Regions from separate parts of the Geobacillus sp. Sah69 genome, predicted to be linked through region 2. Evidence: predicted binding sites of a transcription regulator. Region 2 holds the regulator's gene; each other region holds the start of a gene.
The links. The regulator Rex, encoded in region 2, represses fermentation and respiration genes when NADH is low (regulators of the CRP and FNR family bind a similar motif). The targets are predictions, from matches to a motif close to TTGTGAAATATTTCACAA.
Positions count from the first base shown of each region.

Region 1: the regulator Rex is predicted to act here: its motif matches at 2,332-2,349, upstream of pflB (formate C-acetyltransferase).
Region 3: the regulator Rex is predicted to act here: its motif matches at 6,198-6,215, upstream of AP057_RS06355 (nitrate reductase subunit alpha).

Region 1 is NZ_LLKS01000031.1:95,412-104,073, reverse strand. It holds gene pflB (formate C-acetyltransferase) at 1-2,230, opposite strand, end outside; gene AP057_RS06405 (DNA topoisomerase III) at 2,519-4,675, opposite strand; gene AP057_RS06400 (aldo/keto reductase family oxidoreductase) at 4,688-5,578, opposite strand; gene pepF (oligoendopeptidase F) at 5,668-7,524, shown strand; gene AP057_RS06390 (nicotinate phosphoribosyltransferase) at 7,909-8,662, opposite strand, start outside.
Region 2 is NZ_LLKS01000034.1:1,026-6,392, reverse strand. It holds partial or broken gene AP057_RS08825 (transposase) at 1-100, shown strand, start outside; gene tatC (twin-arginine translocase subunit TatC) at 252-1,001, opposite strand; gene tatA (twin-arginine translocase TatA/TatE family subunit) at 1,022-1,174, opposite strand; gene AP057_RS08810 (redox-sensing transcriptional repressor Rex) at 1,192-1,833, opposite strand; gene moaC (cyclic pyranopterin monophosphate synthase MoaC) at 1,849-2,337, opposite strand; gene abc-f (ribosomal protection-like ABC-F family protein) at 2,433-4,364, shown strand; gene AP057_RS08795 (IS110-like element ISGka2 family transposase) at 4,827-5,367, opposite strand, start outside.
Region 3 is NZ_LLKS01000031.1:81,252-89,913, forward strand. It holds gene narI (respiratory nitrate reductase subunit gamma) at 1-386, opposite strand, end outside; gene narJ (nitrate reductase molybdenum cofactor assembly chaperone) at 362-937, opposite strand; gene narH (nitrate reductase subunit beta) at 992-2,461, opposite strand; gene AP057_RS06355 (nitrate reductase subunit alpha) at 2,451-6,137, opposite strand; gene AP057_RS06360 (metal-dependent hydrolase) at 6,309-6,812, shown strand; partial or broken gene AP057_RS06365 (alpha/beta hydrolase) at 6,847-7,197, shown strand; gene AP057_RS06370 (bacteriocin-processing peptidase family protein) at 7,343-8,662, shown strand, end outside.

The DNA of each region.
Region 1 (8,662 bases), on a different contig from region 2:
TGCGGTTAATGACGTCAATTTGTTGTTCACGAGTTAGTTTAATGAAGTTGACGGCATATCCAGAGACGCGAATCGTTAATTGCGGATATTTTTCTGGATGTTCCATCGCGTCTAATAATGTTTCGCGATTCAACACGTTAATGTTGAGATGATGCCCGCCTTTTTCCATGTAACCGTCTAAAATAGCGACAAGATTGTGAATACGTGTTTCCTCGTCTTTTCCTAACGCTTTCGGAACGATCGAGAACGTGTTTGAAATACCGTCTAGGGCGTGTTCATACGGCAATTTTGCCACAGAGCTTAACGAAGCGAGCGCACCTTTCATGTCGCGGCCGTGTAGCGGGTTCGCTCCTGGAGCAAACGGTTCGCCAGCGCGGCGGCCATCTGGTGTATTGCCTGTCTTTTTACCGTATACGACGTTTGATGTAATCGTTAAAATCGATAACGTATGTTTTGAATCGCGATACGTTTTATGTTTTTTCAATTTCGTCATAAAGCGTTCGACTAAATCAACCGCAATTTGGTCGACGCGATCATCGTTATTTCCGTATTTCGGGAAGTCGCCTTCAATTTCAAAATCAACAGCAATGCCGTTTTCATCGCGAATCGGTTTTACTTTTGCATATTTGATCGCGCTTAACGAATCGGCGACAACCGATAGCCCGGCAATACCAGTTGCCATTGTGCGCAAAACGTGGGTATCATGAAGCGCCATTTCAATGCGTTCGTAACAATATTTGTCGTGCATGTAATGGATGACATTGAGTGTATTAATATAAAGTTCGGCAAGCCATTCAAGCACTTGATCGAATTTACGCATTACTTCGCCATAATCTAAATATTCGGATGTAATTGGCGCAAATTCAGGACCAACTTGAATTTTTAATTTTTCATCGACGCCGCCGTTAATCGCATATAACAATGCTTTCGCGAGGTTGGCGCGCGCTCCGAAAAATTGCATTTGTTTACCGATTCGCATCGCCGATACGCAGCAGGCAATTCCGTAATCATCGCCAAATTCAACGCGCATTAAGTCGTCGTTTTCATATTGAATCGAGCTTGTTTTAATCGACATTTTCGCGCAATATTCTTTGAACGCTTCCGGTAATTGTTTCGACCAAAGTACGGTTAAGTTTGGTTCTGGCGCAGGTCCTAAGTTATCTAACGTATGAAGGAAACGGAACGAGTTTTTCGTTACTAACGGACGACCGTCGATAGCGACTCCGCCAATTGATTCTGTTACCCATGTCGGGTCGCCGCTAAATAGTTCGTTATATTCCGGCGTTCTTGCGAATTTGACAAGGCGCAATTTCATCACAAAATGGTCGACAAGCTCTTGCGCTTCTTTTTCTGTTAGTGTACCTTCTTGTAGGTCGCGTTCGATATAAATATCTAAGAAGGTGGAAACGCGCCCTAAGCTCATCGCTGCGCCGTTTTGTTCTTTAATGGCGGCGAGATAAGCGAAATAGAGCCATTGGAATGCTTCATGCGCGTTTCGCGCTGGTTTGGAAATGTCGTAACCGTAGCTTAATGCCATTTGTTTCAATTCGTTTAACGCGCGAATTTGTTCAGCAATTTCCTCGCGAAGGCGGATAATGTCTTCCGTCATCGTTCTTGCGCCGGTGTTTTTCAAATCCTTTTGTTTTTCTTCAATCAGACGATCGACACCGTATAATGCTACACGGCGATAGTCGCCAATAATGCGGCCGCGTCCGTACGCGTCTGGAAGACCGGTGATGATTCCTGCTTTGCGCGCTAATCTCATTTCTTCGGTGTAAACGTCAAATACACCTTGGTTATGCGTTTTTCGGTATTCCGTAAAGATTTTTTTCACTTCGTCGCTTATTTTGTAGCCGTATGCTTCACATGATTGCTGCGCCATGCGGATGCCGCCGAACGGCATTAATGCGCGCTTAAACGGTTTATCCGTTTGAAAGCCAACGATTTTTTCCAAGTCTTTGTTTAAATAACCTGGTCTGTGGGAAGTGATGGTGGAAACAATGGATGTGTCCATATCAAGAACGCCGCCTTTTTCGCGTTCTTGCTTCGACAATTCCATCACTTGTTCCCAAAGTTTTTTCGTTGCTTCGGTCGGTCCTTCTAAAAACGATTCATCCCCATAGTAAACGGTTACGTTGTTTAAAATAAAGTCACGGACGTCAATGGACTTTTTCCATTTAGACCCTTTAAAATTTCGCCACGGGTCTAATACAGCAACAGCTTGTTTCATAACAGATCCCCTCCCAATTGTTCAGAACAATCATATATAACAGATCTCATCTCTATGATACTATATTTTTGGATGCTTAGAATCATCTATTATTGAATAGTTTGTGAAATGTTGAACAATTTTAATTTAAAGACAGTGAAAAAAGAAGAAATGACAACCAATGAACATGAAGAAGGATGTAAAAATAAAAAATCTCCATCCCTTGTTATAAATCGGGAGGTCAGATCGGCGGTCCGCCATCGGTCCGCCTTTTTGCCAAGCGCTCCATCCTTTCCTCCCCCGCCCTTGTCACCGCTTCGGAAACTGAAACGATAATTTCTTCTCGTTTTCATCCCAGACAAGGATGGCGTCAAACGTTTTTTCGCCTTTTTTAAACCCTTTGATGACATTCGTTTTCCCTTGCGCCAGCAGTTTTTTCACATTGGCCGCCGAAATCGATTTGCCGAGAATGCGTTTGGAGATCGTAAACGGGCATTTTGTTTTCGCGTACTGGTCGCAGCCGTACAACGTTCCTTTGTCGACGACGGTCCCGCCGCAAAGCGGGCACGGTCCAAGCTTCTCGCCCATCGTTTTTTTCTTCCTTGTCCGTTGGATCGAGGCGGTGTCAACCCCTCTGAAATTCCAATTCGGCGCAGCGGCGATGGCGTCAGCGACCACTTTTTGCGCCAACTTTTTCACCTGTTCCATAAAGGCAGCGGGAGAGGCGCTCCCTTCGCCGATTTCGCTTAAGCGCTGCTCCCATTTCGCCGTCATTTCCGGCGAGGCGAGAATCGTGCCGCCGAGCGCCTCGATCAATACTTTCGCCTTGTCGGTCGCATATACGAGGTTGTTTTTCACTTCAATATACTTCCGCTCTTTCAGCATGGTAATGATCGCCGCCCTTGTTGCTTCCGTGCCGAGCCCTTCCGTTTTGGCGAGCACTTTTTCCAGTTCCTCATCGTCCAAAAATTTTCCCGCCGTTTTCATCAAGGTGATGAGTTCGCCTTCTGTATACCGTTTCGGCGGCTCGGTCTTCCCTTCTTTCACCTTGACAGCGGCCGCTTCCCCCGCCTCCCCTCGCTCAAGGAGAGGCAGCGCAGCATCTTTCTCCTCCTCATGCGGACGGATGACGGCGCGCCATCCTTCCTCGACGACTTGTCTTCCTTTCGAAACAAAGCGGGCCCGGCCGTCAACGAGCGTTGTGACGGTCGTATAATCGATGACCGCCGCCTGATGGTGGGCGGCAATTAGGCGGCGGACGACCAAATCGTACACCTTCCGTTCGTCGGCTGACAGCTTCTCGGGATCCACCACTTGCTCGGTCGGGATAATGGCGTAATGGTCCGTCACCTTTTTCTCGTTTACATAACGTTTATTCTGTAAAATCGACGGCTGCGGCAGCGGAAAATACGAAGCGTACGCCGGAAACGAGGACAGCTTTTGCAAAATGGCGGGAAACGTTTCCGCTTCCCCTTTCGTCACATGCATCGAATCGGAACGAGGATACGAAACGATCCCTTTTTGGTAGAGCGATTGCAGCACATCAAGCGTCTTTTTCGGCGAGAAGCGGTACAACTTGTTCGCTGTCGCTTGCAGCGTCGATAAGTTGAACAACAGCGGCGGCTGATACGTTTTCCGCTCTGTGTGGACGTCGGCGACTTCCGCCCGTTTTCCTTGGCAAAAGGCAGCGATCTTTTTCGCCATCTCCTCGTCCCCAAGACGCGTTTGGCCGTTTTTATCCGTCCATTTTCCTTCATAACGCTTGTCGCCAATGACAAACGAGGCGACGACTTCCCAAAACGGTTCAGGGCGGAACTGCTCAATTTCCCGCTCACGCCGGACGATCAGCGCCAATGTCGGCGTCTGCACGCGCCCGACGGAAAACACATCGTTCATCCCGCGCTCCTTCAGCAAGAGGCTGTACACGCGCGAGGCGTTCATGCCGACGAGCCAATCCGCGCAGGCGCGGGCGTACGCTTCCTCATAGAGCGGGCGCGTCGTCCGTTCATCAAGCAGGCGGCGGAACCCTTCCTCGATCGCCTTCGGAGTCAAGGACGACAGCCAAAGCCGCTTCATCGGCTTGTTCACGCCGCTTAGGCGGATGAGGTTGCGCACAATGAGCTCCCCTTCGCGCCCCGCGTCGCCGGCATGGATGATTTCCGTCACTTCCGGCTTTCGCAGCAATTCTTTCACAACCTTGAACTGTTTCGCCTTCGCTTTTTCGATCTCATACTCAAACCGTTCCGGGATGATCGGCAACGTGCCGAGCGTCCACCGCTTCCACTCCGGCCGATACCGCTCCGGCGGGGCGAGCTGGAACAAATGCCCGATCGCCCATGTCATATACGCCCCGTCGGGAAACAAGTCATTCGGCAAAATTTCGATATAGCCTTGCCGTTTTTTCGTCCGAAAAATCGAGGCGAGCGTCGCCCCTTGGTCCGGCTTTTCCGCGATAATGACCTTCATCGTCCTCTCCCCTTACGGCACATCATGCCCCATGGAGCTTTGTAAGATAGCGAACCATTGCTCGCGGGAAAGCGGAAGCGACAACGCCCGCACCGCCCGCTCGATGCGTTCTTGTTTCCCCGAGCCGACAATCGGCATCATCCGCGCTGGATGAACGAGAAGCCACGCGTACAACACTTCGTCGATCGTCTCAGCGCCCACCTCACCCCGCACTTGTTCAAGCGTCCCGCGCAACCGCACCGCCCGGTCATCGTCAGCGGAAAAAATCGCCCCGCCGGTGAGCGGCGACCATACCATTGGCGGAATGCGCTTCTCAAGGCAAAGGTCAACGGTGCCGTCTTCAAGATTTTCCAACCGATACGCCGATACTTCGATTTGGTTGGTCACGAGCGGAAACGGCAAATACGACTGAAGCATTTCCCACTGCAAACGTTTAAAGTTGGAAACGCCAAAATAGCGCACTTTTCCATCCTGCTTGAGTTGGAGAAACGCCTCGGCCACCTCTTCCGGGTTCATAAACGGATCCGGGCGGTGGATAAGCAATACATCAATATAATCGGTATGGAAGTGTCGAAGGGATTGCTCAACCGAAGCGATGATATGATTTTTGCTTGTATCGTATAATTTCATCCCGTACTTCGATGGCAGCTTGATGCCGCATTTCGTCACGATCTCGATCTGACCGCGCAAGCTTGGCTTTAACGCCAGTGCTTCGCCAAAGCGCGATTCACACGTATAGTCGCCGTAAATATCAGCATGGTCAAACGTCGTAATGCCGCGCTCAAGACAAAATTCAATGAGCCCGAGCAGCTGCTCGCGCGAATAGCCCCAGTCCGCAAGCCGCCAACAGCCGTGAATGAGGCGGGAAAACGTCAAATCGTCCGCCAACCGAATTCGTTCCATTGATTGTCTCCCTTTCTTTATTTTTGGCTAAAATCGTTCCGCTTGCGCATACTACCAACAAGAGGAAAAAACGGAAAGGACGTGATGATATGAAGCGCTGGCTTCTTGGGCTCGCCGCTGTGCTTCTTTTCGCCTCCCCATGGCCGGCATCAGCCGCCGAAACCGCATACGAATGGAACCTAGCCGACATTTATCCATCCGAAGCCGAGTGGATGCACGACTACAAGGCGGTGCAAAACGCCTTGCCGAAACTGGCGGCGTTTGAAGGAAAACTCGATGATGAAAAGACGATCGCCAAACTGTTCGCCCTCAACGAACAAACGGCCCGCAAGCTCGAAAAACTGGCGCTTTACACCCATTTAAAACGCGATCTGAACATTGAAGACGAGGCAGCGGCCCGGCTTGGGGCAAAAGTGGAAGCGCTCGCCGCCCAATATGCGGCGAAAACAGCGTTCATCGAGCCGGAACTGCTCGCCCTACCCGAGCGGACGCTCAAGAAGCTCCAAACGAGCAAAGAGCTGAAAGCGTACCGCTATTACTTCCATGAGTTGCGCGAGCAAAAGCCGCATACGCTTACGAAACGCGAAGAACGGCTGCTCGCGAAACTATCGCCGGTGCTCGGCGAGACGGAGAACATTTATGACCACGCCGTCCGCGGCGATTACGAGCCGCCGTCTGTCACGATGCCGAATGGAAAAACAGTGACATTGACCGACGACCAATACGCCGCCATGCTCGAGCACCCGGACCGCCGCTATCGAAAGGCGGCGTTTGAAGCGAAAGCGAAAAGCTATGAGGCGCTCGAGCAGACCGCCGCGGCGACGTTGTACGCCTCGGTCAAAGCGGACGAATTGTATGCGAACGTGCGCCGCTATCCATCCGGCCTGGCCGCCGCTCTGGCCGCCGACGATGTCCCGAAGGAAGTGTTCGACAACTTAATCGCCGCCACCCGCCGCCATTTGCCGGCGCTGCACCGCTATATCGAATTGCGGCGGCGCGCGCTCGGGCTTGACCGCGTTCACAGCTATGATTTGTACGTGCCGCTTGTCGGCGAAACGGCGAAATCGATCCCAGTTGAAACAGCGAAAACGTTCATTGTCGAAGGGCTCAAGCCGCTCGGCGCCGACTATATCAAACAGGTGCACCGAGCGTTTCAAGAGCGATGGCTTGATGTCTTCCCGCGCCCGAAAAAATATACCGGCGGCTACAACACGGGAGCGTATGACACCCATCCGTTCATCTTGCTCAATTACAACGGTTCGCTTGATGGCGTATTGACGATGGCTCACGAGCTTGGGCACGCCATGCATTCCGTCTACACGAACCGCGCGCAGCCGTACCATTATTCCGGTCATTCGATTTTCACCGCCGAAGTCGCCTCGACCGCGAACGAATGGCTCATGCTCGATTATTTGTACAAACAGGCGAAAACAAAAGAAGAAAAACTCCGCCTGCTCGTCGAACAAATCGAGCAAATCCGCGGCACGTTGTACACGCAAGTGATGTATTCCGAATTTGAACGGATGATTCATGACAAAGTGCGCCAAGGCGGCAGTCTGACAGCGGACGAACTGAACCATCTTTGGCTTGGCCTGCTCAAAATGTATTACGGCCCGGCGTACGCCGCCGATCCCGGCGCCGCGCACGGCTGGCTGCGCATCCCGCATTTTTATGACGCCTTTTATGTATACAAATATGCCACTTCGCTCGCGGCGTCGTACACCATTGTGAGCGGCATCCAAACCGATACAAGCGGCAAGGCGGTGAAGCGGTACAAACAATTTTTGCGCTCCGGCGCATCCGATGATCCGATCCGTCTGCTCAAGCGAGCCGGAGTGGATATGACAAGCCCCGAACCGATCGAGCGGGTCTTAGGTCATTTCGCCGAACTCGTTGACGAACTCGATCGGCAGCTGTCAAGCCAAAACCGTCAGCGGTCTATATAGATGCAATTTAAAGCTTTAACATTTTTCGTCTTTGCCGGTCATTGCATCCGACTGTCGAGTGACCGAACAACGCCGCTTAAAGACCCATGAATGGGTCTGTGAAGCGAGTCGTTGTTCGGTCTTCCGTCACGCTAAGGCGTGACGGAGGCAAGCCACACGCTTGCCTTCGACAGTCGAAAATGGACAAACCGCTTTTCCGTCAAGGATATGTTAAACTTCTTCGTTACATCTATATACATGAAAGAGGTGTCCCGCGCCGTTCGGGACACCTTTGTTATTGCGGCGGAAAAAAGAATATCGCTTTGCGTTGCAACGCGCGGGACCGGTTAAGGCGGGCGATCGCGCACAAAGCGACATCATGCGCTTGCCCCGCAGCCAAGACAGTTATTCACTTAAAGATGCGCCTGCAATTTTTTCTTTCACCTTGCGGATGTTTTCCATCTTATTGTCCCAACACGCTTGGCTCAAATCGACGGGATATTGCTCGGGATTGAGCGTCCGTTTGTACTCCTCCCAAAACAAGCGCAAGCTTTCTTTTGCGTACGCTTGAATGTCCGGAAGCGGCGGCGACGTATACACCAGCCGGCCGTTGTCGAAGATCGTCACATGCAAGTCACGCGCTTCGAAATTGGTGACGAATTTGCTGATGAACGTGTACACCGGATGGAACATTTTCAGCCGCTCTTCTTGCTGCGGGTTTTCGCTCTCTAAGGCGATGTAGTCGCCTTCCGCTTTATGGTTGATTTTGTTGACGATGCGGTACACCCGCTTCAGCCCCGGCGTCGTCACTTTTTCCGGATTGCCGCTGATTTTGATCGTATCGACCATCTCACCGCGTTCGTTTTCGATCGCCACCATTTTGTACACGGCGCCGAGCGCCGGCTGATCGTACGCCGTAATGAGTTTGGTGCCGATCCCCCACACATCGATTTTCGCCCCTTGCGACTTCAAGTTTAAAATCGTATCTTCGTCCAAATCGTTTGAGGCGAAAATTTTCGCGTTCGGAAATCCGGCTTCATCGAGCATTTTCCGCGCTTCTTTCGACAAATAGGCCAAATCGCCGCTGTCGATGCGGATGCCGATAAAGTTGATTTGGTCGCCCAGCTCCTTCGCGACGCGAATGGCGTTTGGCACCCCC
Region 2 (5,367 bases):
AGGCCTCCAAAAAGTTTCCATCGAATGGGGGCTGGTTTGTGCTGCCCACAATCTTCTCAAAAAAGCCGCTAGGGACAAGCAATTGTCCTTGGTGGCGTAAATGAGGGGGAGAACAGAGTCGGAATTTTGTTCCGTTTGGTAAAATATACAAAAACCAGAGAGGGCTGACTCCAAAAGTCCGCTTTTTGGCGGACTTTTGGGTCAGCCCCTTTTTGCCTGGCGCCGTATGAACCGTCCTTTTGATGCTGCCCTCAATATGGATCGCCGCTTCCTTCCTCCGCCGCTAATTGCGCCTTTCGATAGCCGATTTTGGCAACCCAGATGCTCCCCTCATACAAAAGCGTCAGTGGAATCATGACGATCACTTGCGACAACACATCCGGCGGCGTAATGGCGGCCGCTAAAATAAGCAGCGCCAAATACGCATACTTGCGGATGCGAACAAGAAGCTGCGGCGTAATAAGCCCTAAGCGGGTGAAAAACAGGACAACAATCGGCAGCTGAAACACGATGCCAAACGGCAGCACGAGCTGCAGCAAAAACTGAAAATATTCATTAATGCCGATCATCTGTTGAATGCCGAGCCGTTCCGCCAGCTGATTCATAAACCGGACGACAAATGGAAACAAGACGAAATACGCAAAACCAACCCCGGCTAAAAATAGAATGATCGATGCTGGAATGTAGCTGAGCGTTGCTTTCCGCTCTTTTTCATACAGCCCCGGACTGACAAACGCCCAAATTTGATACAACAGCACCGGAGCGGTCAGTACAGCGGCGATGACAAAGGCAAACTGAAAATACACTTTAATCGGATCGGTGAGGCGGAACGCGTTCATCGTCAGCTGTTTCGCTTCCGCAGTGTGCTGCAAATACACAATGACGTCATCGACAAAAAAGAAGCTGGCTACAAGCGCCGCAACGAAAAAGAGAAGCACGATGATCAGCCGTTTCCGCAGCTCTCCGAGGTGTTCATACACGGACATTTCTTTGTCATTCATCGTTTCCCCATCCTGCCTTGTCATCGGTCGGTTTTTGTTTCTTCGTCATCAGCGAGCCCTTTTGTGGCGTCTTTAAACTCGCGAAGCGACTGGCCGAACGACCGCCCCAACTCCGGCAGCTTTTTCGTGCCAAACAGCAACAAAATGACAAGAACGAGCAACAAATATTTCATGTGTTGTTCTCTCCTTTTTACGATGGCGATGGATAGTTTTTCAAAAAATAGACGAGCGACTGCAGCTCAATGGCTAAATCGATATGATGGACGCGAATATGGTTCGGCACGTTCAGCCGCGCCGGAGTAAAGTTTAAAATGCCTTTAATTCCTTGCGCGACAAGGCGGTCGGTCAGCGCTTGAGCCGCGGCGGCCGGCACGGTTAAAATCGCGACCGGAATGTCGCCGCGAAGCCGCTCCTCCAGCTCATCGAGATGATAGACCGGCACCCCGCCGACTGTCGTTCCGACCTTCCGTTCATCGACATCAAACGCCATGACAATTTTCGTGTTGTTATTTTTCGAAAAGTTGTAGTTTAAAAAGGCGGTGCCTAAATTGCCGACGCCAAACAGAGCGACTTCGGTCACTTCGTCCTCTTCAAGTGTCTGGCGGAAAAACGACAACAAATAATTGACATTATACCCGTATCCTTTTTTGCCGAGCGCGCCAAAATACGAAAAGTCGCGGCGAATTGTCGCCGGATCGACTTTCACCGCCTCGCTCAGCTCGGCGGAGGACACGCGCTGCTTCCCTGAGGCATGTAAATTTTTCAAAAACCGATAGTATAACGGCAGACGCTTGGCAGTCGCCTGCGGGATTTTCGGTTGTTCGTTGCTCATCGTTTCATCCCCCAGCTAATCGGTTTTCCGTCGATAATGGCCGGACTTCCCGCCCGTTTTTTCGACCAAATACGTTGGACCGATCGTCATTCCTTTATCGAGCGATTTGCACATGTCGTACACAGTCAATGCGCATACCGAAGCCGCCGTCAGCGCTTCCATCTCCACTCCTGTGCTCCCTTTCGTTTTGACCGTCACGGTAATCACAAGTTTATACGCTTCCGCCTCTTTTTCCCAAGCAAAGGCAATATCGACGCCTTTTAACATAAGCGGATGGCACATCGGAATAAGATCGGCCGTTTTTTTCGCCGCCATGACCCCGGCCACCTGGGCTACCGCCAGCACATCACCTTTCTCAATGGCATTGTTCGTCATCTTTTCGTAAATCTCTTCATTGACGGTGACGCTCGTTCTCGCCACCGCTATCCTGATCGTATCTTCCTTGTGTGTAATGTCGACCATTTTCGCCCGGCCTTGTTCATTGAAATGCGTAAACGATGACAAGACAATCTCCTCCATTTATCACTATACACCATTTTTCGTTATCTGTCTTTGACCGTTTTCGCGACTTACGTTAAACTATTCGCGAGGTGACGGACATGATCATTTTGCAAGTGAATGGACTCACGAAATATTTTGGCGCTGACCTTATTTTATCGAATATAAAACTAGAAATACAGTCCCGCGCCCGCATTGCTCTTGTCGGCCGCAACGGCGCAGGCAAATCGACGCTGCTGAAGATCATCGCCGGCGAACTTTCTTCCGACAGCGGTGAAATCATCAAGCCAAGCCATATCAAAATCGGCTATTTGGCGCAAAACAGCGGGCTCGACTCGTCACGCTCCATTTGGGACGAGATGCTGGACGTATTCGCGCCGCTCCGGGCGATCGAAGCGCAGCTGGCAGAGCTCGGCGCCCAGCTTGGCGACCCGGATCTGCTCGCCGATCCGTCCCGCTACGAAAAAACGCTTCAAGCGTATGACAACTTGCAAGAGCAATACAAAGAACAAGGGGGCTATCAGTATGAAGCCGACATCCGCTCTGTTTTGCACGGGCTGCAATTTTCGTCATACGATTACCAAACAACGCCCGTTTCCTCGCTAAGCGGCGGACAGCGGACGCGGCTCGCCCTTGGAAAACTGCTGTTGGCCAAGCCGGACTTGCTTATTTTAGACGAGCCGACGAACCATTTGGACCTCGATACGCTCACATGGCTCGAGCAATATTTACAGGCATACCCCGGCGCCGTTCTGCTCGTTTCCCATGACCGCTACTTTTTGGACAAAGTCGTCACCGAAGTGTACGAGCTGTCCAACGCGACGCTTAAGCGGTATAGCGGCAATTACAGCCGCTATTTGGAGCTTCGGGCCGAGCAATACGAACAAGAGCTAAAACGATACGAAAAGCAACAGGAGGAAATCGCCCGCCTCGAAGACTTCATCCGGCGCAACATCGCCCGCGCCTCGACAACGAAACGGGCGCAAAGCCGGCGAAAGCAGCTCGAAAAAATGGAGCGGCTTGAACGCCCGGCCGGAGATGAAAAATCAGCTTCTTTTTCTTTTGCGATTGAGCGGCCGAGCGGCCATGAGGTGCTCACCGCAGAGCAATTGACCGCCGGCTATCGCGAAGGCGCACCGGTCATCCGCCAAATCAGCTTTCGCATCACACGGGGGGAGAGTGTCGCCTTGGTCGGACCAAACGGCATCGGCAAGTCGACATTGTTGAAGACGATCGCCGGAAAGCTCCCAGTCCAATCCGGAAAGCTCCGGTACGGTGCAAATGTGAAAATCGGCTATTACGACCAAAACCAGGCGGAACTGTCGACAAACAAACGAGTGCTCGACGAGTTGTGGGACGCCTACCCGGACAAAACCGAAAAAGAAATTCGCACCGTGCTCGGCAACTTTTTGTTTTCCGGCGACGACGTCTTAAAACCGGTTTCCGCCTTAAGCGGCGGAGAGAAAGCACGCCTGGCGCTCGCCAAACTCATGCTGCAAAAAGCCAACGTTCTCTTGTTGGATGAACCGACCAACCATCTCGACCTTGACAGCAAAGAGATGCTCGAGCAGGCGCTTGTCGACTATCCGGGAACGATCTTGTTCGTCTCCCACGACCGCTATTTCATTAATCGCATCGCGACAAAGCTGTTTGAACTCTCGGGCGATGGGCTTGTCGAATATTTAGGAGACTATGACTATTACGTGGCGAAAAAAGAAGAAATGCGCGAATTGGCGCGCCTGGACTCCCACCCGCCCGCATCACCGGACAGCGGCGAAACAGCCAAATCCACATACGAGCAAGAAAAAGAGGAAAAAAGACGACAGCGCCAACGGCAGCGCCGTCTGGAAGAGATCGAAGCCGAGATCGCCGCACTGGAAGCACAAATCGCTGAAACCGAGCAGCAGCTGTGCGACCCGTCTGTATACGGCGATTATGAAACCGTGCAGCAGCTCACGCAAGAAAACGAAAAGCGGAAACAGCAGCTTGAAACGTTATTGGCCGAGTGGGAACAGCTCTACGCCTCGTTTTGAGACAATCCGCTGCCAGGGAACGCCAACACGGGCATCTAGCGACTTCATGTGCACTGCTCGTGCGCATCTCCGCGCCAGGCCGATCACAGGCCAACTCGTTTAGCAGCCTTTTGCCTTGTTCATGAAAGCTGCTTCTTAGGTGAAGGACGATGACTGACAAGAGGGTGTCCCCAAAGGATTGGAACACCCTCTTTCGTTGCATATATATGCTTGCTGTTTCTGCCGCACTAGACGTGCGCCTATCTTGAAGGCAGGCGACCTTTTAGGTCAGCCCCGTTTTTGTGTTAATCACATTATCCACAAAGAAATCCACACTTTTCCGTGAAAATCCCCACCACTTGGTGAGTGCGGTATACGCTCCTGATCCGTGAGGGTATACTGAAAATGGCCAAAAAAGGCAATAGGAAAGCAGAGGTGCCCGATTTTAGGCATCTCGTATAACCTGTCTGCCTTTTGGCTAGACTAAATAAGTTGTGGTTGGCGGAACGGCTCTTTGCGGGAGATCATGCAAAAGATGATCACCAACATCCGCCGAGCAATGGCGATGAGGGCTTTTTTCTTCCCGCACCGGGCCGCCAACGACCAAAACTTTCGGGACAAGGGATGCGTCTTGGATCGAGCTGCTGACCATGCCGCCTCGCATAACGCCGATCGGAGATGGGGATTGCCTTTTGTCGTGCGCGTGCTCTTTCGCTTTCCGGCGCTTTCATGGTTGCCGGGGGACAATCCAGTCCATGAAGCCGCCCGTTCCGGCGTTTCAAAGACGCTCATGTCGGTTCCCATCTCGGCGATGATGACGGCGGCGGTTTGTTTTTTCACTCCGGGCATGGTCATCAGCAGGTTCACTTCCTCGCGATACGGCTCGAGCAGGCGGGCGATGTGTTGGTCGACTTCTTCGATGAGCCGCTCCAATTCCTCAACGTGTTTCCACAAGAGGCGACGGAGACGGAGCTCGTGTTCGGTCAAGGTGCCGAGCAGCGAATCGTACACCGCTTGCTTTTTC
Region 3 (8,662 bases), on a different contig from region 2:
AGCGCGACCCAGTCGCCGGTGCTGCTTGTCACCCGTACGCGCTTGACCGTCAAGCGGCGGCGAAAAAGGATCACGAAACCAACGAAGGCCGCCAAGCCGGCCGGAATGCCGCCTGCCAAGGCGAGGGCGTGGTACATCTCTTCTGTCACGCCAAGCGCCTCGTAAAACGGCTCGGGAATGAGAATGCCCATCACGTGGCCGACAAACACGAACAAAATGCCCCAGTGAAAGAGAAGGCTTCCAAGGCGCAACTGCCGTTTTTCAAGCAGTTCGCTTGATTTGGATGTCCAGCCAAACTGGTCGTGCTGGTAGCGCCAAATATGGCCGGCGACAAATAGGACAAGCGCTAAATACGGAACAATCACCCAGAGAAATTGGCTGGCCATGCCGTTGCACCTCCTTTCGGGAGCGGCGTCACGCCGAGTTGAGTGAATGTGTGATTGAGCGCGTCAAACAGCTGTGCATACGGGCTGCCTGCCGCTGCCAGCCGGTCGCCGATTTCGCGGATATGGCCGGCATAATCGGCGAGCAAGGCGGTCGTATGCTCTTGATCTGCATAGGCCATCCATTCAAGCATGAGCGGCAAGTAGTCGGGCAGCTCGTGATCGGAGACGGCGAATCCGGCCGCCTCGTAGCGCGCTTTTAAGGCGACGAGTTCGATTCCGCGCTCCCGCTGCTCGCCGTTTGTCATATACGTCAAGTACAAATTCGTTTTTTTGCCGAAATCAAATGTTTCGACATATTGCTCCATCCGCTCTCGAGCCGGGGTGACCGCGAGCTGTTCGGCCACTGCCAAAAGCGGCGCGCGGACGGTTTCATCGTCAAGCGAGCGGATGGCGTCTAGGCAGTCAGGAAGCGATTCGGCCCACTGTTCGTCCGGGTAAGACAACAAATACGATACACATAGAAAGACCGTTTGTTGTTGTTCGCTGTTCATCGTAAATCCTCCATTTCATTATTGAAGGGGGCGGGGCTCGCCTTCTTTCTCCTTTTACAGCGTGCCGCAAGCGCCCGGGCCGCCGGCGAACGCCAGCCCGCAGCTGCCTTGTTCGGCGTAGAGGTCAGCGACTTCTTCGCGGTGCGATGCTGGAATGACGAAGCGGTCTTCGTATTTGGCAATCGCGAGCAAACGGTACATCTCTTCAATGTCTTCACGGCTTAAGCCGAGCGATTCAATGAGACGGGTGTCCGGCTGTTTGTTCGTTTGTTTCGCCCGCATATACGAACGCATGGCCGCCATTTTTTTCAACGTCGTACGGATGTGCGCCGTATCGCCCGCCGTCAGCAAATTCGCTAAATATTCGATCGGAATGCGCATTTCATCAATGGCCGGGAAGATGTCATCGGCGCTCGCTTGGCTTCCTTTTCCTTCGATCGTATTCATGATCGGGCTCAGCGGCGGAATGTACCATACCATTGGCAGCGTCCGGTATTCCGGATGCAGCGGCAAAGCGATTTTCCAGTCGACGATCATTTTGTAAATCGGCGAGCGCTGTGCGGCGGCGATCCATTCGTCTGGGATGCCCGCTTCTTTCGCGGCGGCGGCGACGGCTGGATCGTTTGGATCAAGGAAAATATCAAGCTGGGCGTGGTACAGCTGTTTCTCATCTGTGACGCTCGCCGCTTCTTTCACTTTGTCAGCGTCATACAGCATCACACCGATGTAACGGATGCGGCCGACGCACGTTTCCGAACAAATCGTCGGCATGCCGGCTTCGATGCGCGGGAAGCAGAGCGTGCATTTTTCCGCTTTGTTCGTTTGCCAGTTGAAATACACTTTTTTGTACGGACAGCTTGTGACGCAATACCGCCAAGCGCGGCAGGCGTTTTGGTCGACGAGGACGATGCCGTCCTCGTCGCGTTTGTACATGGCGCCTGACGGGCAGCTCGATACGCATGACGGATTGAGGCAATGCTCGCAAATGCGCGGCAAGTACATCATAAAGACATTCTCAAATTCCGTTTGGATCGCCTGCTCCATTTTGACAACGTTCGGATCACGCAAACCGGTGATATGGACGCCGGCCAGATCGTCTTCCCAGTTCGGCCCCCATGACAGCTCCATCCATTCGCCGGTGATGCTTGATTTCGGCCGCGCCACTGGCTGGTATTGTTTTAGCGGGCTGTTCGTCAACGTTTCATAGTCGTAATTCCACGGTTCGTAGTAATCGTCGATCGTAGGCTGGTACGGATTGTAGAACAAGTTGACGAGCCGCATCGCTTTCGAGCCGGATTTGAGCCGCAGTTCGCCGTTTTTCAACTCCCAGCCGCCTCTATACTTCTCTTGGTTTTCCCATTGTTTCGGATAGCCGATTCCGGGTTTCGTTTCAACGTTGTTAAAGTACATGTATTCAGCGCCGGGGCGGTTCGTCCATGTGTTTTTGCACGTGACGCTGCACGTATGGCAGCCGATGCATTTGTCCAAATTCATCACCATGCCGACTTGCGCTTTAATCTTCAAGCCAATCAACCTCCTCGAGTTTGCGGATGACGACGTACAGGTCGCGTTGGTTGCCCGTCGGTCCGTAATAGTTGAATCCGTAGCTTAACTGTGCATATCCGCCGATCATATGCGTCGGCTTTACGTGGATGCGCGTCGGGCTGTTGTGTGTGCCGCCGCGGTTGTTTGTCAGCTTCGTGCCCGGCACGTTAATATGACGGTCTTGCGCGTGGTGCATAAACGCCATGCCGCGCGGCAGCCGGTGGGAGACGACGGCGCGGGCGACGACGACGCCGTTTTCGTTGAAACATTCGATCCAGTCGTTGTCGTTGATGCCGGCTTCGGCCGCATCATCTTTGTTCATCCACACGGTCGGCCCGCCGCGGAAAAGCGTCAACATCGGCAAGGAGTCGAAATACATGCTGTGGATCGACCATTTGTTATGCGGCGTCAAATAGTTCAAGATGACTTCCTTTCCGTTTTCTTTCGGGCGTTTGTTTGAAAACGGACGGTGCGGCAACACCGGCTTGAACGTCGCCATCGTTTCGCCAAACTCGCGCATCAGTTCATGATCGATGTAAAACGACTGCCGGCCGGTCAACGTCCGCCACGGGATGAGCCGTTCGACGTTCGTCGTAAACGGCGAGTAGCGCCGCCCGCCTTTTTCCGAGCCGCTGAACGCCGGCGAGGTGATGACCGTTTTCGGCTGGGCGGTGATTTGTTCAAACGTAAAGCATTCTTCCTCGCGTTCTTTCGCTAAATCGGCCAATTTCAAATCCGTCTTTTTCTCAAGCGCCTCCCACGCTTTCACCGCCATTTTGCCGTTTGTAGTTGATGACAGCGTCAAAATCGCTTCAGCCGCTTTTTTCGCTTCGCTGATATCCGGGCAGCCGTCGGCGATGGAAGCGCGCCGGACAGTGCCGAGCCGGCGTTTCAACTGTTCATACTCGTCTTTCGCTGACCAGGCAATCCCTTTTGTGCCGATCGGCTGGCGGGCGACGTTCGGACCCAGGGCGGTCATTTGATCGTAAATGAGCGTATAGTCGCGCTCGATGACATGAATGTTCGGCATCGTTTTGCCCGGAATCGGTTCAGTTTCGCCTTTGCTCCAGTCTTTCACTTCACCGAACGGCTGCGCCAGCTCTTGCGCCGTATCGTGCAACAGCGGAGTGGCGACGACTTCTTTCATTGGCTTTAAGCCGGCTTGTTTGGCGACATCAGATACGGCTTTCGCGAGTGATTTGAAAATATCCCAGTCCGAGCGCGCTTCCCAGAGCGGAGGCACGGCTGGATTGAATGGATGGACGAACGGATGCATATCCGTGCTGCTTAAGTCATGTTTTTCATACCATGTCGCTGCCGGCAGGACGACATCGGAGTAGAGCGCTGTGCCGGCCATGCGGAAGTCCAAGTTGACAAGCAGATCGAGCTTGCCTTCCGGCGCTTCATCGCGCCAGCGGATTTCTTCCGGGCGCAGGCTGTCGCGGTCATCGTTTAACAAGCCGTTCGTCGTGCCAAGCAAATGTTTTAAGAAGTATTCGTGCCCTTTGCCGGAGCTTGAGATTAAGTTGGCGCGCCAGACGATCAAGTTGCGCGGAAAATTCGCCTCGTTGTCCGGATCTTCGATCGCAAACTGCAATTCTTTCTTTTTCAGCTGTTTCGCGACGTAGGCGCCGATCTCTTCCGGCGTGCGGGCTCCATGGCTTACTGCTTCGTTATACAGCTCGATGCCGTTTTTGTTAAACGTCGGGTACGACGGCAGCCAGCCAAGCCGCGCGGCCAAGACGTTGTAATCGCCAGGGTGTGAATAGCGCGCTTTTTTGGCCAGCGGTGAGATGAGCTCATCGACCGGCCGCTCTTCATAGCGCCATTGGTCGGTCGCAAAGTAAAAGAATGACGTGCCGTTTTGCAATTTCGCTGGTCCGACCCAGTCGCGAGCGGTGGCGATTGTCTGCCATCCTTCCACCGGCCGCAGCTTTTCCTGCCCGACGTAATGGGCCCAACCGCCGCCATTCACCCCTTGGGCGCCGACGAACAAGACAAGGTTCAAGACGGCGCGGTAAATCGTATCGGAGTTGAACCAATGGTTGATCCCGGCGCCGACGATGATCATCGACCGGCCGTTTGTGTCGATCGCGTTGTCGGCAAACTCACGGGCGATTTTCACGACGAGTTCGCGGTCGACGCCGGTGATCGCTTCTTGCCATGCTGGCGTGAATGGCACCTCGTCATCGTACGAGCGGGCGACTGTGCCGCCGATGCCGCGGTCAATGCCGTAGTTGGCCAAAATCAAATCATAGACGGTCGTGACGTAAACGTCTCCTGTTACGGTTTGCACTTTTTTCACTGGAACCGCGCGTTCGATCGTTTTTCCGCCCTCAGCGGTGAAATATGGAAGCTGGATCGAGATGACTTCATCTTCGCTCCCTAAAAACGACAGGCGTGGCTCAAGCGGCTGTTCTGTTTCCTCATCAACAAGACGCAAGTTCCATTTTCCTTTGTCTTCCCAGCGAGCGCCGATCGTTCCATTCGGCACGACAAACGAGCCGGTGTTTTCATCATAGATGACCGGCTTCCATTCGGCATTGTTCGTTTGTTTGCCAAGGTCTTTCGCCAACAAGAAGCGGCCGGCCGTCCATGTGCCGCCGTTTTGTTTTAAGGTGACGACAAACGGAAAATCGGTGTACGTTTTGGCATATCGTTCAAAATATGGAACGGTCCGTTTGACGTAATATTCGTTTAAAATAACATGTCCCATCGCCATCGCCAAGGCGCCGTCCGTCCCTTGCTTCACCGACAGCCAGTCGTCGGCGAATTTTGTCGACTCGGCGTAATCTGGGCTGACGGAGACGACTTTCGTGCCGCGGTAGCGCACTTCGGCTAAAAAGTGAGCGTCCGGAGTCCGGGTGAGCGGGACGTTCGAGCCCCAGGTGATGATGTAGCCGGCGTTGTACCAGTCGCTTGACTCCGGCACGTCCGTTTGGTCGCCCCAAATTTGCGGCGACGCCGGCGGCAAGTCGGCGTACCAATCATAGAAGCTTAACATCGGCCCGCCCATCAGCTGCATGAAGCGCGATCCGGCGGCATGGCTGACCATCGACATGGCTGGAATCGGGGAGAAGCCGACGTTGCGGTCCGGGCCGTATTTGACGACCGTATACAATAAAGAAGCGGCGACAAGCGTCAATGCTTCATCCCAGCTGACGCGCACGAATCCGCCCTTCCCGCGCGCCTGTTTGTAGCGCTTCGCTTTTTCGCGGTCTTCAACGATGCTTTTCCACGCCTCAAGCGGGTTGTTTGGATGATGGGAGAGCGCCTCGCGCCACATGTCAAGCAAGATGCCGCGGACATACGGGTATTTGACGCGCAGCGGGCTGTACATATACCATGAGAAGCTCGCGCCGCGCGGGCAGCCGCGCGGTTCAAAGTCCGGCATATCCGGCCCGGTCGACGGATAGTCGAGCTGCTGTCCTTCCCAGGTGACGATGCCGTTTTTGACGTAAATGTTCCAGCTGCACGACCCCGTGCAGTTGACGCCATGGGTCGAGCGGACGACTTTGTCGTGCTGCCAGCGGCGACGGTACGCATCTTCCCAGGCGCGGTCGCCGTAGGTTGTTTCGCTATGGCCGTCGGCTTGGCGCTCGATCGGCCGAATATATTTGAAACGGTTGGTGAGCGGAGATCGTTTTCGTTTCATTTGCTTCACTCCTTATTAGCGTTGTGCACTTTTAACTATAGCCATGATGTCAATAACGCGATGTTAACTTTGTCACACTTGGTATCATTGTCACAAATCCGTCAAAAAAACGAACGAATATTCTTTTCTGTGGTATAATGGGGAAAACGATAAAAGTTTGAGGGGATTTCGTTGCGATACTCCAGCCATGTCATTGCCACATTATGCCTCGGCGCGGCGGCGGCCGCGCATACAAAGCTGCCGTTTACCGCCGCCTATACGGCGGGGCTTGTCATCGGCAGCCTTCTTCCTGACATTGACGAGCCGTCGTCATACGTCGGCCGCCGTTCGTTCGGCGTCGCGGGGAAAGTAAAAGAAGCGTTCGGCCATCGCGGCATGACGCATTCGCTCATCGTCTGGGGGGTGCTTGCCGCCCTCGTCTGGCGCGACTCGGCGTCGCTGTTTACCGCTGGGCTCGTGCTCGGCTACTTGTTTCATATTGTGGAAGACTTTTTTTCTGTTCAAGGGGTGCCGCTGTTTTGGCCGTTTTCGTCCAAGCGGTGGAAAGTGCCGCTCTATCGGACGGGAAAAGGGATGGAGAAAGCATTGGTTGGCATCGCTTGGATCGCATTCGTCTATTTTGGCGTCAACGGCTTGTTTCACGAATGGTGGCGGTCATGGTTGTCGATGTGGTAACGGCGTCCGATCAAAAAAAGGAAAAAAGAGGTGCGGCGGCGAGCTGCCGAGGTATCTGGATTCGATCGGTTCGGACTTGAAAAATCCGGATGTGAAAGAGCTGGCATACGAGAAAACGCCGACCGCTTCGCTTCTTCAGCTGGCTAGGCTGATGGCACAGACAAAAGCGAAACTCGATCGCATCGTCTGTCCGGCGTTGATTTTTGTCTCCGACGAAGATCACGTCGTGCCGCCGGGAAACGCCGACATCATCTTTCAAGGTATTTCATCGACGGAGAAAGAGATCGTCCGCCTCCGAAACAGCTACCATGTGGCGACGCTCGATTACGACCAACCGATGATTATTGAACGGTCTCTCGAATTTTTCGCCAAGCACGCCGGATAAAACGAATCGGTATATGGCTGATCCTGTTCAAAGGAGAGGCCATTTTTTGTTTGTCGGTATTTTTGTGAAAAAATATGTGGCTGTTTTGCCGGGCTTGTTCTACACTTAATAAATAGCTGGAAAAAGAATAAGGGAGTTTCTTTGTATGAATCATATCAAACCGATCGCATTGCTCGTTGAAGAAAAACGAATCGTGGATGCCCTTGCCCAGGTGCGGCCGCATTTAGAAAACATGGGATTGTTTCAATGGCGGCCGCTCATGGCTTCGTGGGACGAGATCGAACCGTTTCGGACGCTTGTCCGCCTGTTCGACTACGCGCTTATGTACCGGCATAGCGGGCTTGTCGCCCGGTACGCCCACCGGAAGTTCAACACGCTGCAGACGCTCGCGTGGTTGTGCGACGAATGGCTCGATCAACGCCGGCCGCTCGATGTGGAAGAGGCGCTCACTCCGCGCCTGACCGCCGCGCTCGAAGGCCGGGTGGAGGAGCCGAGGGAAGCGATCGCCCGGGCGGCGTTTGCGTTGGTGCGCGCTTTATTGGATATGCAGCGGATCGATGAGGCGCACGAATGGATGGATGTGGTTGCCCGCTATGAAACGGCGCCGATGCATGACAAGTGGGGCTATTTTTATATCGAGACCGGCGACCGGAAGCGCGCCGAACAGGTGATTCGCGCCGGTCTCGATGACCCGGAGCGCGGCGATATGTGCTATTTGCTTCTTGCCGATTTGTATGCGCTCGATGGCCGCCACCGCGAGGCGCTTGCCGTTTTGGAAGAAGGAAAGCAGCGTTTTCCGCAAGTGTTAGCGTTTTACGCTGAGCGCGTGCGCCGCCTGCGCGATGTGCGCGCCTACCGCGAGGCGCTCGCGGCGATGGAGGAGCTTGACCGCCTGAATCCGCTTCATATGCATCGCCGTTATTTCGCCCATTTGCGCGCCGAACTGTATTACCAGCTTGAGGAATGGGAGAAGCTTGAATCGCTTGTGAAAGCGGAGCCGCAGCTTGAAAAAACGCCGTACGCCCGCGCGCTTGGGCGGAAAGGGAAACGGTCGGTGGCGCTGCCGCTTGTGCCGGTCGTGCAAAAGCACAACTATTGCGTGCCGGCGAGTCTGGAAATGATGCTTCGATTGCTTGGTTCCCCCCGCACGCAGGATGAAGTGGCGGAACATATTTTTGATGTGCGCGGATCGAAGTTGTCCACGACCGTACATTATTTGGAAGATATTGGATTTGTTTGCCGCTTTTTCATCGGCACGCTGCCGCGCTGGAAGCGGCTCATTGATGAGGGCGTTCCGGTGCTGTTAAGCGTCGATTACGAACAGTCATCACACGTCCAAGTGCTGTTTGGCTATGACGAACGGCTCGAGGCGTTTTATGTGCAAGACCCGAATCTGTTTGATCCGTTTGTCGTTTCCGAGGACGAGCTTGCCAAGTGGTATGCAGGGACGCATTATTTGTCGATT